4 regions of the Radiobacillus sp. PE A8.2 genome follow, and region 1 is predicted to be linked to each of the others. Evidence: riboswitches for the same ligand, from Rfam matches in the RefSeq annotation. Region 1 holds a riboswitch; each other region holds the start of a gene.
The links. Region 1 has a riboswitch for cyclic di-GMP ahead of ACI6MV_RS03900 (helix-turn-helix domain-containing protein). Riboswitches for the same ligand answer to the same signal wherever they lie in the genome.
Positions count from the first base shown of each region.

Region 2: linked by a shared signal. The riboswitch ahead of sda (sporulation histidine kinase inhibitor Sda) and the one ahead of ACI6MV_RS03900 (helix-turn-helix domain-containing protein) in region 1 are both predicted to bind cyclic di-GMP.
Region 3: linked by a shared signal. The riboswitch ahead of ACI6MV_RS07315 (prepilin-type N-terminal cleavage/methylation domain-containing protein) and the one ahead of ACI6MV_RS03900 (helix-turn-helix domain-containing protein) in region 1 are both predicted to bind cyclic di-GMP.
Region 4: linked by a shared signal. The riboswitch ahead of ACI6MV_RS01250 (EAL domain-containing protein) and the one ahead of ACI6MV_RS03900 (helix-turn-helix domain-containing protein) in region 1 are both predicted to bind cyclic di-GMP.

Region 1 is NZ_JBJGXI010000004.1:148,382-152,771, reverse strand. Features, by position in the region: gene ACI6MV_RS03915 (3-hydroxyacyl-CoA dehydrogenase/enoyl-CoA hydratase family protein) at 1-2,215, opposite strand, end outside; gene ACI6MV_RS03910 (hypothetical protein) at 2,444-2,710, shown strand; gene ACI6MV_RS03905 (spore coat protein) at 2,726-3,052, shown strand; cyclic di-GMP riboswitch class I at 3,222-3,311, shown strand; gene ACI6MV_RS03900 (helix-turn-helix domain-containing protein) at 3,384-3,662, shown strand; gene ACI6MV_RS03895 (metal ABC transporter ATP-binding protein) at 4,359-4,390, shown strand, end outside.
Region 2 is NZ_JBJGXI010000015.1:16,723-21,112, forward strand. Features, by position in the region: gene ACI6MV_RS09920 (MFS transporter) at 1-465, opposite strand, end outside; purine riboswitch at 638-737, opposite strand; cyclic di-GMP riboswitch class II at 970-1,053, shown strand; gene sda (sporulation histidine kinase inhibitor Sda) at 1,071-1,208, shown strand; gene ACI6MV_RS09930 (AroM family protein) at 1,508-2,182, opposite strand; gene ACI6MV_RS09935 (ABC transporter substrate-binding protein) at 2,598-4,235, opposite strand.
Region 3 is NZ_JBJGXI010000009.1:114,461-118,850, forward strand. Features, by position in the region: gene ACI6MV_RS07300 (PilN domain-containing protein) at 1-167, opposite strand, end outside; gene pilM (type IV pilus biogenesis protein PilM) at 184-1,143, opposite strand; gene ACI6MV_RS07310 (prepilin peptidase) at 1,158-1,913, opposite strand; gene ACI6MV_RS07315 (prepilin-type N-terminal cleavage/methylation domain-containing protein) at 1,994-2,389, opposite strand; cyclic di-GMP riboswitch class II at 2,433-2,517, opposite strand; gene ACI6MV_RS07320 (type II secretion system F family protein) at 2,594-3,796, opposite strand; gene ACI6MV_RS07325 (type IV pilus twitching motility protein PilT) at 3,809-4,390, opposite strand, start outside.
Region 4 is NZ_JBJGXI010000001.1:313,259-317,648, reverse strand. Features, by position in the region: gene ACI6MV_RS01250 (EAL domain-containing protein) at 1-1,270, opposite strand, end outside; cyclic di-GMP riboswitch class I at 1,601-1,686, opposite strand; gene ACI6MV_RS01245 (magnesium chelatase domain-containing protein) at 1,789-1,989, opposite strand; gene ACI6MV_RS01240 (phosphoenolpyruvate hydrolase family protein) at 2,276-3,100, opposite strand; gene ACI6MV_RS01235 (Tm-1-like ATP-binding domain-containing protein) at 3,125-4,345, opposite strand.

The DNA.
Region 1 (4,390 bases):
CGTGCTCCGATGCGTATCCTCCTATCGCTAGTGACTTAGCACCTAAAAGCATCGTTGCATAACCTGGCTCTCCAACTACTGGTACTTGCTCGCGACTAGGCGCTTGGTAACCCGCTTCACTTAGAGAGATTACCTTTTGCTTGGCATCATGAATTAAGTGATCCTTATTCACACTAATACCGTCTTGTTTATTTAAAAATCCGTTTTCGACAGCTTCCTGTGCCGATGTTGATACTTTCGCCATTGCGATTGTCTCAAACACGTTATTGGCAACCTTCTGCAAATCAAAATCAACACCTGGAGGCAGATTACGTATTTGCTTCAAGTACAGCTCTTTATTTCCACCACCACCTGGAATAAGACCAACACCGAACTCTACTAAACCGATATATGCTTCCTGGTGTGCTTGCAGTGCACTCGCTGGTAACGACACCTCTGCACCACCACCTAAAGTCATATTGAACGGCGCAACGACAACCGGCTTTTCTGCGTATTTAATATTCATCATCGTTTGCTGGAACTGACGCACGACAAAGTCAATTTCAAAAAAATTGCCATCTTGGGCTTCCATTAGCATCATTGCAATATTGGCGCCAACGCAAAAATTCTTCCCTTGGTTACCAATCACCATGCCTCGATAATTTTTATTAACCTCTTCTATCGATTGATTAATCAATTGGATAATATCTAATCCGATTGCATTACTTTTGGATTGGAATTCAAAGCAAGCGACTCCATCACCTAAATCTATGAGTGAAGCCCCTTTGTTTTGCAAAATCACACCACGCGCTTCTTTCGTTGCCTTTAAATTAATTACTTTCGGGTTGATTACTTGCTCTTTATAAGTACCGTTATCGTAATGGGACACCGCGTCTTTTTCTGTTTTATAAAATGATTCTGCACCACTCACAGCCATGTCAGTTACCCAAGCAGGCACGTTTTCGCCTTCTTTTAGCATCCTATCCAACGTCGCTCGGAAACCAAGTGCGTCCCACAATTCAAATGGGCCCTGTTCCCACCCAAATCCCCAACGCATTGCTCGATCAACTGCAACAATATCATCAGCAATTTCATGTATGTGTTCTGCCGAATAAATGAGTAACTGCTTTAAAATTGCCCATGTAAATGAACTTGCAGGATCACCTTCAACAGATAAAAGCGCTTTCATTTTACCGCTAGTACCCTTCGCTTGTTTTGCCAATTCTGTTGCATTTGTTGTTAATTTCTTTCTTTCTTCATATTCAAGCGTTTCCAAATTCAACTCATAAATATGACTTTTTCCGTTTTGCTTCTTTTTTACATAAAAGCCTTGCCCTGTTTTTTCACCGAGCCAACCTAATTCAGCCATCTTTGTCATGATAGTCGGTACTTGAAATGCTTGTTTTTCAACGCCATCGGTTTGTTCAAATACATTATTAGCGACATGAATAAACGTATCTAATCCAACAACATCTAGTGTTCTGAATGTCGCACTCTTCGGTCTACCAATTAAAGGGCCGGTAATGGAATCGACCTCACCAACACTTAGTCCTTGATCGATCATCTCCTTCAATGTAACGAGAAGACCATACGTACCAATTCGGTTGGCTATAAAGTTCGGTGTATCCTTTGCTTCGACAACACCTTTACCTAAGACATCTTCGCCAATCAATCTAACATCATCAAGTACGTGTTGATCTGTCCATTTCGTAGGTATTACTTCAAGAAGCTTTAAGTATCGTGGTGGATTAAAAAAGTGGGTGCCTAGAAAGTGCTTTTGTAAATCTGCAGAACAGTCTTCAACCATCCTTTCAATTGATATCCCGGAAGTATTAGAACTTACGATACTCCCTTTTTTTCTGTACTGATCAATTTCAGCCAAAACCTGTTTTTTCACTTGAAGATTTTCGACCACCACTTCAATAATCCAATCACATTCACCAATACGACCCATGTCATCCTGGATGTTGCCAACTTCAATTAAATCTAGACTCTGCTTACTTGTGATTGGTGACGGTTTTTGCTTTACTAACGCCTGCTTACTTGCAGACGCTAGGCGATTTCTCACTTTCTTATCAGACAAAGTCAAACCTTGCTCGGTTTCTTTGTCAGTCAATTGCTTGGGAATCAGGTCAATCATCAGTGTCTTAATACCTACATTTGCCAAGTGTGCGGCAATCCCTGATCCCATTACTCCAGATCCAATTACAGCTGCACGTTTAATTTTTCGAGTCACTATTTATCCTCCCATCTTTAACTTGAATGAATACTCATTCATTTTACTTATAAAAAAAATAGCCACAAAAAATCACTTCTAAACTACCTTTAACTATAAATTATTTCCTGACATTTCGCAATCATTTTTTAATGTAAATATTTTAACACAAAAACCCTAAATAGCTTAAGCATAAGTTCCTACCACTAGGGAATTTTAAGAACGAAAATGAAAAAGGAGGTTTCTCGAATGCAACAACAAAACCAACCAATGGGTATGCAAAATCAAGCAAATATGATGCCACAGCCCCCTAATATTGTGACAACGAAAGATTTGCTATATTTGACTGATATGCTGAGCTGGAATTTGAATGCATCAAAGAAAGCACATTTCTTTGCGCAGCAATGTACGATACCTGAAATCAAAACTGAACTAGAAAAAGCATGCCATATGCACCAGGCCCATTATAATAAAATATTGCAGCATTTAAATCAAAATCCACAACCATTAAACTAAGAAAGGAGCATGAAGATGAATCAACAACAAAGTAATAAAGTACAAAATCCAGAAACACAGGTGCCAAAAACACCTCAAATGAATGATCGAGATTTTGTTAATGACATTTTAACTACAGAAAAATATATGACTGATGCTTATAGTACAGCATTAAATGAGGCAAGTAATCAAGTGATTTATCAAGATATACTTTCGATCTTTCAAGAAACACAAAACTGTCAACGCAATTTGTATAACTTAATGTTTAAAAATGGTTGGTATTCATTAGAGAGCGCGGAACAACAAAAAATACAACAATCGTTTCAGCAATTCACAGGTTACACAAGTCAATTGCCTCATTAAGTGAAAGAAAGTCCATGTTCGCATGGACTTTCTTTCGTTTCTATCACTAAAATTTATTTCCAGAAAAGGAATTCTTATAGATTACTTCCAATATTTTAAGTTTTCGTATATAATAAAATTATTAACATAATTTTTGAAGTTTCCGGTGTATCCATTTTTAATATAGGACACTCAACAAAGGCAAAGCTATTGAAAAATAGTGACGCAAAACTAGAGGGACTAAGGTGTTTGTACAACACTATGTCAGCCAGTTGCTGAGGTTAGTTACATTAGCTACCTCTCTTTGTGGTAGCTTTTTTATGTTTTTATAAAAAAAATAGGAGTGAACTTCATGATAACTAAAGCCAAACAAGCAGATTCTAGATTTCTATTAAAAAGAATTGGAAAACGACTAAAATTTTATCGACTATCAAAAGGGTTTACACAAGAAGAACTTGCTGAAAGAGCAGGGTTTACTCGTTCCTATTATACAGAGATTGAAACAGGAAAACGAAATGTATCGATCGTAAACCTATGTAGACTCTCTTCTGCACTTAATGTACCATTAGGCGAACTGATGGATATACCTATTGATCAAGAAGTAGCCTTAACTAGAGTAGTAAATAGTTAACCCATTCCCCCTATATTTACCATATATATCGTGTCCTTTCTCGCTTTAATGAGAAAGGGCTTTTTTTTGTACAGTTTGTTGCTTTGCAACTTCATGATTGAAGTAAACTCCGTCGTAATTTGGAGAGTGCTTGCACCGCTCCGGAAATCCACTTCGCTTTCCGCGGGGGGCTAGTGAGCCTCCTCGAACTGCGTTCTGCGGGGTCTCACTTACGCCACTAGTCCCGCAGGAGTCGAAGTGGATTTCCTACGCTGCTAACGGGATTGCTCTTTATGTGGGGTGATTGGAGCTCCAGGCAGTCGACTCCAGCGGGAAAAGCGCGAGCTGAAGATCCACTCAGAAGCGCATTTTGCTTCTGAGTTAGCTGAAGCCGTGCCCGCGGAAAGCGACTGCCTGGAGCGGAAATCACGTGCACTACGTTACGACGCATATTAGCTGTTTTACGCAATAACATATTTTTGTTCATAAGGTCTCTCCTGTCAACCAATGGCCCAACAGAAATTTCAGTGCAAAATAAGAGCTTTCCTGACTACATAGCCCAAACGGCCTTACCTCACACCACCTTTACTTTCTAAAAACACACACAAACCGTAACTATTCCTATTTACAATAGTCTATGCTTAAGGTAAAATGATGATTGTCTACTAGGAGAATTTTGGATGGAATCGGTGTATTAAATAAAAGGAGATTGCTGTTATGTCACAATCAATCGTATCAATGAACAGTGT
Region 2 (4,390 bases), on a different contig from region 1:
GCCAAATGTGTTCGAAATTAGAATTCCGAGAGGCACACCGAGTACGAGCGAGGAACTAATCCCCATATAAACGAGCCCAACCGCCTTTGCGCGATGGGTAGGCGCAACAATTTTTGGGGCAATAATGAGCGACAATACGACAATCAGCGCTGTACTAGCAGCGGTAATTACCCGGGCAACCATCATCCATGTAAAATCAGGACTAAAATAAGTCATAACATTGCCAAGTGAGAAAACCAACAGGGCAATCAGATACAGTTTCTTGCGTTCGATTTTTTTCGTAATAACAAGCAAAATTGGCCCCGCTAAGGCATAAATAAGAGCAAATACTGTGATGAACTGTCCTGCCGTACTTAAAGCTATATTTAAATCCTCAGCAAGAGTCGGCAAAATCCCGCCTACGATTAATTCAACTAATCCAACTGATAGTGTTGCAAAAGCTAAAATAAATACTTTTATATTCATAGTTTGTTAATCTTCCTTTCTACGTTTGTTAGGGTGCGACGGTCTTCCAGGGTGATGTTGTGCTTGTCGATCGTGCTAAAGAACACGAAGACTTACTAGCCCGCATTCTCATGCTTGAATCCAACCTTCTCGAAAGGAAAGTACAAAAAAATCCAGATTACAAAAAACGAATTATTAACGATTCATTTTCTGTAATCAGGATTTTAAGGTTCCTGGTAGAGACCCTCAAGCCATATTCTTGAGGTTATACAGTTTCAATATTTAATTTGTGGACACTTTGAAGATTGTACTATGAATTCTTTTACTTTACAAGTGGAAATTTTGGAAAATCAAATCACCATCACCTTTGGCTTATCTTCCATGGTTACTTCCAAAAACGGGTCTTGTGCAAAAAGGTGATTATACTTTGTTCATTCTGAACGACGTATGTGGAATATTTTATACATGTAGTAGTATAACATCTATAAATAACCCTATTGCATTCAAAAGTCAATAAAGCTAAGATTTGTATACAGAAGCGATGAACGATTATTTTTACGTGGGCACTTAAATAACCGGGAGCGTCTAGTGCAACCGACTGAATTTTGTAGGATGTTGTTCATGTAATGACTGGTATTGGTATTTTACATTTAAATGATGAAGAATTAATTGTCGCCTATACAAAAGCGCTGTCATTAAAGTTGAGTGAAGACTTTATACAGTTGTTAAAAGATGAGCTAGGCAGGCGGAATTTGGAAGTATAGGGAACAGGAGCAAGGCAATCCTTTCGATAGATTGCCTTGTTTTAGTGGTAAGAGGTGTCACTTTCCGAAGTTGGCGTAGAGTGTAACACTTCGGGTGTTCTTCTCTGGATTCTCAGGCTATGCAAAAGTATCTTTTTCGTTCTTATATTATTTTATCTAAGATGATTCAAGTTGGGAGGCCACCTCACCATTGCTAGCAAATGTCTATACGTGTTAGAAATCGAATTTTATCTAAGATCTGTAGCATGTACCCATAGGATAGTATCTTTGTAGGAAGTGCATCCATACAAAAATCCTAATTAAAGTAATTCTGCCACATTTTTAAATACAATATTTCTAGATAAGATAACATTTTTCCTCGTATGCTTTTTAACAATATCTTTCATATCTTGGGTATAGCCGATACAATCTAGTACAATCGTACTTATATCTGATTTTTCAAGTTCATTTGTTACTTTGATAAGTGAGCTTTCATCATAGATGTAAGGCGAGCTTGCGCAAGATGTAGGTGAAAAACCTGCAGCTTGCCACTTTTTTTCTATTGATTCATATTGCTCTGGAAGTGGTACGATGACGCCAATTTTTCCTTTGTTTCTAAAAATACCTTGTGCAACATGGTTCAATAAATAATCGGGGTAGATGATTGGAACATTAGATTGAAAAAGTTTAAATTCGCCTGTGCAAGCTATAATAATTAAATGGACTTGATCTCGATTAAAATCGTCGATAATTTGTTGGATAATCGGAAGTGTTTTTTCTTTTGCCATCGTGGCAGAAGTACCATCCTTGAGCCTTGAAACAAGTGTTGTCTGATTTGGTTCGGGCTTTATTTGTTCTAGTTCCTTTTTACCGAAACCATCAAGTACACCTCGTTGGATAAATTCTACATCGGAGGAAAAGAACCTTTCTACTTCGGGTAACAAGTCTGTTCTTGGAGCTTGACCAATTGTAATCACACCGATCTTTTTGTTCATTAATATACCTCCCTTTGAAGAAAGAGAAGTAGGGACAATCCCTACTTCTCTTTGCTTGAAAGATAATAAAGTAATAAATTTGAAGATGTCCAGCTCCGGCGCCTACCTCCTCGAGGTCTTAATTCAAACCTCTATGTGGCGAAGACCACCACTCCGAGGTTTGAATTAAGCTTGTCGGAGGTGAGCAAGGCGCCTGCGCTTTTCTAATGGTCTAGGAAATTATAAAAATAAACAGTTGTGGATATCTTGCTGAGTTATTTAGCCACGGCCAGCTTCGAGCGCCAGCGACTAGCGAGACTTCCCTCACCTCCGTACGATAAGTCAACATCGATTCACTTCGTTCACCGTGTTTCCTTTATCTCCTGCGGTTCAGTCCAGTCCGTACGTCGCTAACCGGAGCTCTGCGCTTTTGTTCTTATTCTTCAATTGAAATGTTAACACCATTTGGACTTACAACATGAATCGATCCATCTGGAGAAAGGTTAAATCCTTTAACTTTTGGATTAATACCAGTTGCAATGTCTAAGTTATCAAATTCAATCGTTGCATGATCTGCTAAGATTTCTGCAACAGCCTCCTGGTATAATTCAGCACGTTCTGCTTGATCAGCTGTTTCTGTAAGTGCACGATCGAGTAGTTCATCTACTTTTTCACTTTCATATGCTTTACCGTTACCATTAGATCCATGTTGACTCGAGTGGAAACGTGGATTAAGGAAGAAATATGGATCTGGATACCAAGACCATCCACCAATGTTCATCGGTGCGTTGTTACTAGAAATTGTCTCTGTTAACGTTCCCCATTCAGAAACTTGAATGTTAACATCGATATTTAAGTTTTCTTTCATTTGGTTTTGGAAGATTGTCGCATAGTTCTTACGTGTTTCTAGTACATATAGGTCGATTTCAAATCCACCTGCATATTCTGTTTGATCTAAAATTTCTTTCGCTTCTTCTGGATTATATTCAGGCGTTAATGACTCAAAAGAATCATCATACCCCCAAGAACCTTTTGGAAGTGGTCCATTGGCAACCGTGCCTCCACCCCATTGGTGTACACCTTGTACAATTTCTTCGATATTAGTTGCTTTATAAATAGCCTCTCTTACTAGTGGATTTGCTGTAGGACCTTGTTGGAAGTTCATATCAAGATAAGTAATCGAAAGACCCGGAGTTGATAGTAGATCTAGGTTTTCATCTTGTTCTATAACTTCTCTATTTTGTCCTTTAATGTCTGTTGCAATATCAATATCACCAGAACGTAACGCATTTGTCATCATGGATGCATCAGAGATAAATTTGTATGTTACACCATCAAGGTTAGGTTCTTCTCCCCAATAGTTTTCGTTCTTAACTAATTCTACTTGTTGATCCGTTTGCCATTCATCAAGAATGAATGGACCTGTCCCTACTAAGTGAGCACCAAATTGGTCTCCCCAGCCTTCCACTTCTTCTTTTGGAACAATAATATTACCTTGGTCTGTTAGCATTGCTAGTAGTGCTGCATTAGGTTCTTCTACGTGAATGACAACTTCGAATTCACCTGTAACTTCCACACTTTCAACACCACTTAGACGGTTTTGAGCCGAGTTCTCAGCTGATCGTTCTAAGCTGTACTTAACGTCCTCTGCTGTCATTTGTCTTCCATCTTGGTATTCACCTTGTTGGAAGTAAACATCATCTCTTAATTTGAATGTATATGACATCATATCATCTGCAGCACTCCACTCCGTTGCTAATGAAGGTACCATGCTTTGTAAGTCTTTGTCGTACACAATTACGGTATCAGCTATGGAGCGCATAATTTGTGATTCATATGTTCCTGTATAAAGGGTAGGGTCTAACGTTGCCGCGTTAGACGACAAACCAATGTTCAAAACACCACCACTACCACTACTAGAGCCTTCACCTTCAGTACCTTCAGTTGCGTTTCCGTCATCATCTGTTGAATTACCTTCTCCAGAATTAGATTCGGAAGAGCATGCTGCTAATACCATTGTTAATAGACCAAAGATAATAGCAAATAGAGCTATTTTCCATTTACTGTTTTTCAATTGAATTTCCCCCTTTTATTTGATTCACATAGTGATACATAGATTCAAATAATGAATATAACTAAAGTTAACACAAAATTAACAATATTGTAAATACAATTATCTAAAAATCTAGAAAAATCTAAAAATTTAGTGTTTTTTGTAGAAATTCTATT
Region 3 (4,390 bases), on a different contig from region 1:
GTTGCTAGTTGTTGTTGAATATTGTCTATTTGTTGGTTAAAGTAATTATTTCCCCAGTACAACAAAAATAGAATACCCGCTATTAGTAAGATAGATATGAATGATATAAAGTAAGGAGCACGATTTCTTCTTTTTTTCGGCTCGATAAGGTTAATTTCGACGATCATAGCCAAGTCCAACTCTCTATTCCTTGTTATCTTTTAATGCTAAGCCTAATACATCAGAAAACTTAGCAGGGATCTGTAGTGCTTCATAATTATTGTGCATCGATTCCACTGAAATAGAAAAGCGTTCTTTTACAAACATCTCAATCTTTTCCATATCAGGGAAATCACCAGCAAGAAGAAGCTTTGTAATAGGTTCTGATGAATCAGAAACGGAAAACTGGAAGAAATCCATAAAACGCTGAATTGTAACTAATTGAGATTCAATGTATTGCTCCACAAGTGCATCATTTTCAGTTAATACGTATTCCTTCGTTAAAATGTCATATCGAAGCGGATCACTCGATGTTTTAATGTAACGTGTAAATACTGGTTTTAACTGCTTAAACGCAGTAAGAACAATTGCATCCTTGCCCCATTGAACCGCCAACAGATTTTCATCCTGGCTCGCTTTATTTAATGAATAATACAATCGATATAAAGATAAAGAAGATAAATCCGCTACTACCGGTTTCAACCCTGCATTTTGAAATGTTTGCACAAATTGATTTACCCGCTCACGTGGATAAGCGAACAGTAAAATTTTCGTTTTGTCCTCTGCCTCTCCAATAACTTCAAAATCAAAGATCGGATCTTTAAATGGAAAGCTCAAATTTTCCTCAAGCTCCATATAAACATAGCTTTTTATTTCCTGTTTTGTTAATCCTTTTGGCACAACATGCTCACGAATCGAAACTGCTGTTTCTGGCACACAAAAATATAGTGGCTGGCGGTTCCATTTCTTTTCTTTAACAAGACTTTTTAATACCTTTTCAAAGGCAGCTTGGTCCTTAATTTTGCCGTCTTCCACAATACCGGCAAGAAGTGGTTTTTCCCCGTAATCCTTAACACCATCCACTGATGGCTTTTTTATGTACATATATCGAATCACATGATCAGTAATAATAATATTGACACGTTTCTGTTGTGCTTCCGACAATGATATCACCCACTTTAGTAAAAGAGATTTAGATACCAATTAATCAAGGTATCACCAAAAAAATATGTAGTAATTGTTCCTAACACAATAAATGGCCCAAATGGTACAGGTTTTTTCCGTTCTATTAAGCCGAATGCTATTAGAAGGATGCTTAAAACCGTTCCATACAACGTCGATAAAAAGAATGCTAACAACACATATTTATGCCCCAGCACAATACCTAATAGCCCAAATAACTTCATATCGCCGCCACCCATACCGCCTCTGCTTACGATAATAATAAGCGCTAATAGTACCACACCAATTACCGCTCCAACGATGGAGCTCCACCATGGTGTTAACGGTACCCAAATGCGGGCAATTACAAGCAAAGGTAAAAAGAAAAGCAGAATTTTGTCAGGAATGAGCATATAACGAAGATCTGTTACAACTATGATAGCCAATAATGACATGAAAAGCAACGAAACGACAAGTTCCTTGCTGAATCCAAAATGAATATAACTGTACATGAATAGAATACCTGTAAACAGTTCAATGGCAGGGTAAAGTATGGAGATTGGTTTATGACAGCTTCTACATTTTCCGCGTTGAAAGATAAAAGAGAAGACAGGAATAAGCTCATACCATTTCAGCGTATGATTACAATGAGGACAATAAGATCGCTGTGATTCGAAAAGCTGTTTGTTGGGGACACGGATACCAACTACGTTGTAAAAAGAACCGAAGATGATACCGGTGATGAAGAAATAAAGGATGTAGAATGATTGCATTTCACATACTCCCTAATATGGTTATAGTGGTCATTATTTAAAAAACCTTGACACTATTAGTGTCAAGGTTAACTTTTCAATTATTCAGGAGCAGTATAAGTTAATTTTACATTATACTTGTTACTACCCGTAGCTTCAGTGTCTACTTCAACATAAGCAGTGGTATAAATTTCACCGGATTCAGGATCCTCAGGCACTTCTTCTAGGTAACCTAATTCAACCAATTCATCTGCAGTAAACCCTGTATAGTCAGTATGATCTATTGGATTCTCACCTGCTGCAACAGCTAAACGAGCAGCCTCTTCTACCATTTCTACGTTTGAATCATGTGCCTTACCTTCCGTATCTGAAATAATACTCCCAATCGCCGGAACAGCGATCGCAGCAATAATCCCCAAAATAACAATTACAGCCAATAACTCAACTAAAGTAAAACCTTTAGCATCTTTCATCATTTTTAATAACTTTTTTAACATGTTTGTTGTCCTCCCCAAATCATATTTATCTAAAACATAATTGTTTGAAGTCAGTCGGTTGCACTACTTGCTCCTAGCTACCCAAAGTGCCCATATAGTGGTAGCTGTTCATAGCATCCCGCTCTTACTAGTTATATTATACTAGACAAACAATTGTTGTCCACAATAATTTTATAACTTAATAGCATATTTTTTGTTTTTTTGTCAAAAAGCATCATAAATTGCAAACATTGGTATAACGATAGCGAGTACGATCGAACCGATGACACCAGTTAGTAGCACAATCATGACTGGTTCAATATAGCTTTTTAACCGATCGGCTACTTCTTCAACTTCATCGTCATAGAAATCGGCTACCTTTTTTAACATTTCATCTAGGGAACCCGATTGCTCACCCACCGCAATCATTTGCGTCACTAATACAGGAAACACCCAATGCTTGTCCATCGGTCCTGCCATCGATTCCCCTTGTTCGAGTGTTTCTGCACTCTCTTTTAAAACTGCTTCGACGACTCTATTACCAACAATTTTTTGTGCGATTTGCACGGAATCAATAATAGGTACCGAACTATTTATTAAAGAACTAAGCGTTCTTGTTAACCTTGCCATCACTGCTTTTTGCATTAATTTTCCGAATATCGGAATTCGTAATTTAATCACGTCAACGCGATATGCAAACTGATCTTGTTTCATCAAATACCCGTAGCCAACGATGATTAAACCAATCAAGATTGGAATCGTCCACCAGAAATCTTGTAAAAACCCACTGATTTTTAAGACGAATGCAGTGTAGGCGGGAAGTTCTTCTCCCATCGATGCAAACATATTCGCAAAAGTTGGTACGATATATGCAAGTAAAAACATCGTCACAAGTATGGTAATAAAGGCGATGATTAGCGGATACGTTAGTGCTGAAACAACTTTTTGCTTGAGACGGAATTGATTCTCGTAGTAATTAGCTAGGTTATTCAATACCTCATCCAAGGTACCGCTTGCCTCACCAGCAATAATCATATTAATGAACAAGCTTGGAAACACTTTTGGGTACTTGTTAAATGCTTGGGATAAAGAAACCCCCGCTTCCAAATCCTCTTTAACATCTTCTAGAATTTTCGTTAATTCAGGATTGTCAATTTGTTCTTGCAAGATAGTCGTTGTTTCGATTAATGGGATACCCGCTTCGATTAATGTCGAGAATTGCCTTAAAAATAGCACAAAATCACGGTTTTTTACCTTACTTCCAAATGAAATATCCATGTACAGAACACTATTCAGCTCTTTTATTTTGAAAACGGCGATCCCTTGACCTTTTAACTGTCCCATTGCTTCTTGCCTTGTGTCAGCACTTATTTTACCCTTTTTCAGTTTTCCTACTCGATCTCTTCCTTGATAGCTATAATAGGACATATGGTAACACCTCTAATTATTCGTATAGGAAATCATTACTTCTTCAGCAATGACGCGTTGTTTTAAAAGCTCTGTGATACTCATTTTCATCGTTTGCATCCCTTGTTCTTTAGATGTTTGCATAAAGCTTGCGATTTGGTGCATCTTGTCATTACGGATTAAATTTTTAATCGGTGCAGTGTTACGCAAGATTTCCATCGCAACTCTTCTACCCCTGCCATCAACAGTCTGGTATAATCGCTGGGAGACAATTGCCTCTAATACATTGGCAAGTTGTACACGAATTTGTCCTTTTTGATCAGCTGGAAATACATCAATAATCCGCTCCATTGTTGATGCAGCATCGGTTGTATGTAACGTTCCTAAAACTAGGTGACCAGTTTCAGCAGCAGTAATTGCTGTTGAAATAGTTTCTAGGTCACGCATCTCCCCTACAAGAATGACGTCAGGGTCTTGTCTTAATGAAGCGCGCAGCCCATTAGCAAAACTATTCGTATCAAACCCTACTTCACGTTGATTAATAATACACTTGTTATGACTATGTAAATATTCAATCGGGTCCTCTAACGTAATAATATGACGAGCCATTTGCTT
Region 4 (4,390 bases), on a different contig from region 1:
ATTCAGCAATAATCTTATAAGCTTTATCCAACTTTCCGTTATTGATGTCCTTATTTTTAATCAGTTGCAACAGCTCAGACTTTTGCTTTCGAATACGCAATTGCGAATCAAAATTCTGCGCCTGCTTCTGTTCTGTTACATCCTTCACCGATATTTGTAAGGTATTCTGGCTGGATAAGGATTCATATGGTGTCACCATCACCTCTACATCATGCACATGGTGATCCAATCCGATAAGTTTACCCTCTATAATGGTAGATTCTCGTTTTCTTTCACTGCTTTGCTTTAATAAAGCTTTGAAAAAGTCTTGAAAATCCGGATGCGTAAATTGCAAGATATCTAATCCTACTAGATCAATTAAGCCAGAACCACCTAATAATTTGATTCCTTTTTCATTTGCAAATACAATTTGGTTATCACTATATAAGTATATAGATTCTTGTGTAGATTCAATAATTTCCTGATATCTTCGCCTGCTCTCTGTGATCTTCTGCTCATTTCTAATTCGGTCAATTTCAGCTGTAATACGATAGGAAAGAAAGTGCATAATCTCCTTTGCGAGCTCTGTATTCATCATAGGTTGACACTCCAAAATAGCTATGGCCCCTAGCAACTGCTGTTGATCATTTAAGATAGGTACTGCTAAACAGCTTTTTACATCCGTATCAGGAATAGCAGCACCTATTTCTTCTATATCATTTATGTATACGGAAGTTTTTGTCTTCTCTAAATCCTGTAAAACTTCTGCCGGGAAATACTCCCATATGTCATGTTCTAATTCATGACGATTATAGCTAGCCAACGTTTGTAAACCTTCTCCATTCATTCTTCCAACGATGGCAGCATCAACTTCAAATACCTCGGTTATAAATTTCACAACAGCCCTTAAAAAGGATTCTCCTGTTTTATTGGAAATTCCCTTAAAAAAAGCTCTGAATATTTCTAATGCTTCTGATTTTTTAAAGATGATTAGTGTATGCTGCTCTTCATTTACAGTACAGTACATCATTTTTGATTGCAGTTGGATCTTTGTCTTGTTTTGCGTCAAACCAAGATTCAACTCTTCACTTCTTATGTAATTCGGAAAAATAGCACGAATCACCTGATTAATTAATTCGATTGGTCGCTCGTAACCTAGTAATTGCCCAGCTACTACATTGGCATAAACGATCTTTTCTTGATCATTGATAAGCACAACACCGTCTGGAGAATCATTAAACGTCGATTCCTTGAATACAACATCATTTTGTCCGATTGAATTCCCTTTCATTAACAAGCTCACCTCGCTAGAATTTAAATGTATGTACGTTACAATTGTAGAATCGATGTAGAAATAGATGAGGATACAAGAATAGCGCAGAGCACCCACTTAGAAACATAGCGACTGGAGATCGAGTCGACTAGGATAACGGAATCATACCTATCCATTGGGGGGATGTCGACGTTGGACGACAAGTCCGCTCTTAGTCGACTTTCGATAAAACCTGAATCAATGATGACTTATCGTAGGTGATTCGTGAAGTCGCATAGTTACTGGCACTCGCAGCTAGACACTTGTAAAATAAAAACACACTCCGTTTAAAGAATGTGCTCTTTCAAAAACGGTAGCTGGCTGACATAACTGAAACAGTCTAAGTCCCTATAGCATTGCGTCACTGCATTTCCACAGCTTTGCCTTTGCCTATATAAAATTGTCGCTTTTATTCATATTTATATACTTCATGAAACCACAACTTGTAAAAAAATGCAAGAAAACGGTGGTTATTGTCGAATCCACAATTTGTAAACTTAGCGAATATCTAGAAATCTTGAATTCCCTTTTCTCTTTACAACCGGTGACAAGTCAATCTGAATCCTTTTATCTGGAATAGTACAACAGTCTTTTGCATAGAAATCAGCCATAACCTCGTCTTCCAATTTCTTCACAGAAGCAGCTGGGAGACCAACGATACTAAACCCTAGCCCCCCAGTGAACAGCTGCACTTCCACTTAAACTTGGCCCCTTCAATTTCTTTAACCCTATACTCGACACCACCCACATATTCCAAGTATATATTTTGAGCTTTAGCCTGTTCCTGTTTGCCCTGTTCGATCATCCACCAGTACTCATTTCCAACTTCTTCAGTTATAAGTGCAAAATGATAAGCATTAGTGTGGGGTTATATTAATTTCTACATAGAAGGTCTTTTTGTCATCATCGGGAAATGAAGGCACCTCTTTACGAAAATAGATCTAGCCCCCGAAAGGACTAGATCTATCTTTATTAAAAGTAAGGTTATTTCCCTATTTCCTTAAATGCTGCTGATTGCTCTCTAATTCCACGTTCCGCTGCAAATCTTTCAATGCTCGATGCTCCAAAGAATCCAACAATGCCATTTACGCGTTCAATTACATATGCTGCATCATCTGGTTCCGCAATTGGCCCCCCATGGCAGATGACTAAAATATCAGGATTGACTGCCTTTCCAGCATCTACAATTCCTTGAATACGTTCCACGCAGTCATCCAAGGATAACGCCGTTTGCGCACCAATCGTCCCTTTTGTTGTTAATCCCATGTGTGCTACTAGAATATCCGCACCTGCTTCGGCCATCTTTGTCGCTTGTTCTTCATCAAACACATAAGGAGTTGTTAATAAATCCAATTGGTGTGCTTTACGAATCATGTCAACCTCTAGATCGTATCCCATTCCTGTTTCTTCTAAATTGGCGCGGAAAGTTCCATCAATTAGACCAACTGTAGGAAAATTTTGTACGCCACTAAAGCCTTGGTCTTTTAATTGCTTTAAAAAAACATCCATGACGCGGAAAGGATCTGTTCCATTTACTCCTGCCAATACAGGTGTATCTTTAACTACTGGTAACACCTCACTACCCATTTCTACTACGATTTGGTTGGCATCTCCATAGGATAGTAATCCTGCTAACGAACCACGGCCAGCCATTCTGTATCGACCAGAATTGTAAATGATTAGCATGTCCGCCCCACCAGCTTCACTACTTTTAGCCGTGATTCCAGTACCAGCCCCAACACCTAATAAAATATTTCCAGCATTTATTTCACTGGCAAAACGTTCTAGAATTTCCTGTCTTTTTAACATATCACTCTGCTCCTTCGCTATGATCTATTTAATGTAAGCTTTATCTAAGAGTTGAACTAACTGCTCTGCAGCCGTTTCTGCAAACGCTTTGTTATTAATATCAGTATCCATTTCAATGATCTTAACTTTGCTTGAATCAATATTTGCCTTTAACGTTTCAACTAACATTTCGTCTTCCTCTGGACCATAAAAAGGTTGACCCTCCACATCAATTCCTGATAAACCTTTCAGTGGCAACATTAAAACCGTATTTCCTTTTGCTCGATTTAATTTTTCCGCAATCACTTCACCTAATTTTTTATTCTCTTCCACAGTTGTCCGCATTAACGTAATCGTAGGATTATGTTTATAGAAATTACGACCCTCATAGTGCTTTGGTACCGAGTTAAAAGGGCCGAAGTTTACCATATCTAACGCACCTAATGAAACCACCTGAGGAATATCATTGTCTGCTGCTGCCTCCAAACGGTTTGGACCACCATTCAATATGCCTCCCATTAACTCGTCTGCCCATTCTGTTGTTGTTATATCAAGTACTCCGTCCACAAATCCATCAGCAATTAATTGTTCCATTGTTCTACCACCGACACCTGTTGCATGAAAGATTAAAAGTTCGTACCCTCTTGCCTCTAAGTATTCTCTTGCATAATTCACGCAAGGTGTTGTTAAACCGAACATCGTCGCTGCAATTAATGGCTTTTTCTCCACATCTATCTTACTATCAAATTTCACCATACCCACAATGGAAAATACGGCATTTGTAAAAATTCTGGTAGAAATAATATTTAATCCAGCTACATCTACAACCGATGGCATCATAATAAGATCACTTGTTCCAACATAAGGTTCGGTATTACCAGATGCTACAGTCGATACCATAACTTTCGGAACACCAATTGGAAGTGCACGCATACCTGGTGTAGAAATCGATGTGCCTCCAGTTCCACCAAAAGATAAGACCCCATCAAACATCCCATCATCATATAATTTAGGTAAAAGCACTTCTACCCCTTTTGCTAAGACTGCTGTAGCGTTCGATCGGTCTCTCTTTGCTGCAATTTCACTAATGTTCTCGCCAACTGCTGCTGCAACTTCCGCATTATTCACATCAGGCGTGAACGCAGGTTCAAATACCCCTGTATGCACCGTAAAAGTTGCTAATCCCAATGATTCAATTAGTTCCTTAACAAATAAAAACTCTTTCCCCTTTGAATCAAACGTCCCGACCAAAGCAATCGTCTTCACCATTTAACACTCCTCAAATTTAAATTAAAAGAAAACGTTATCATT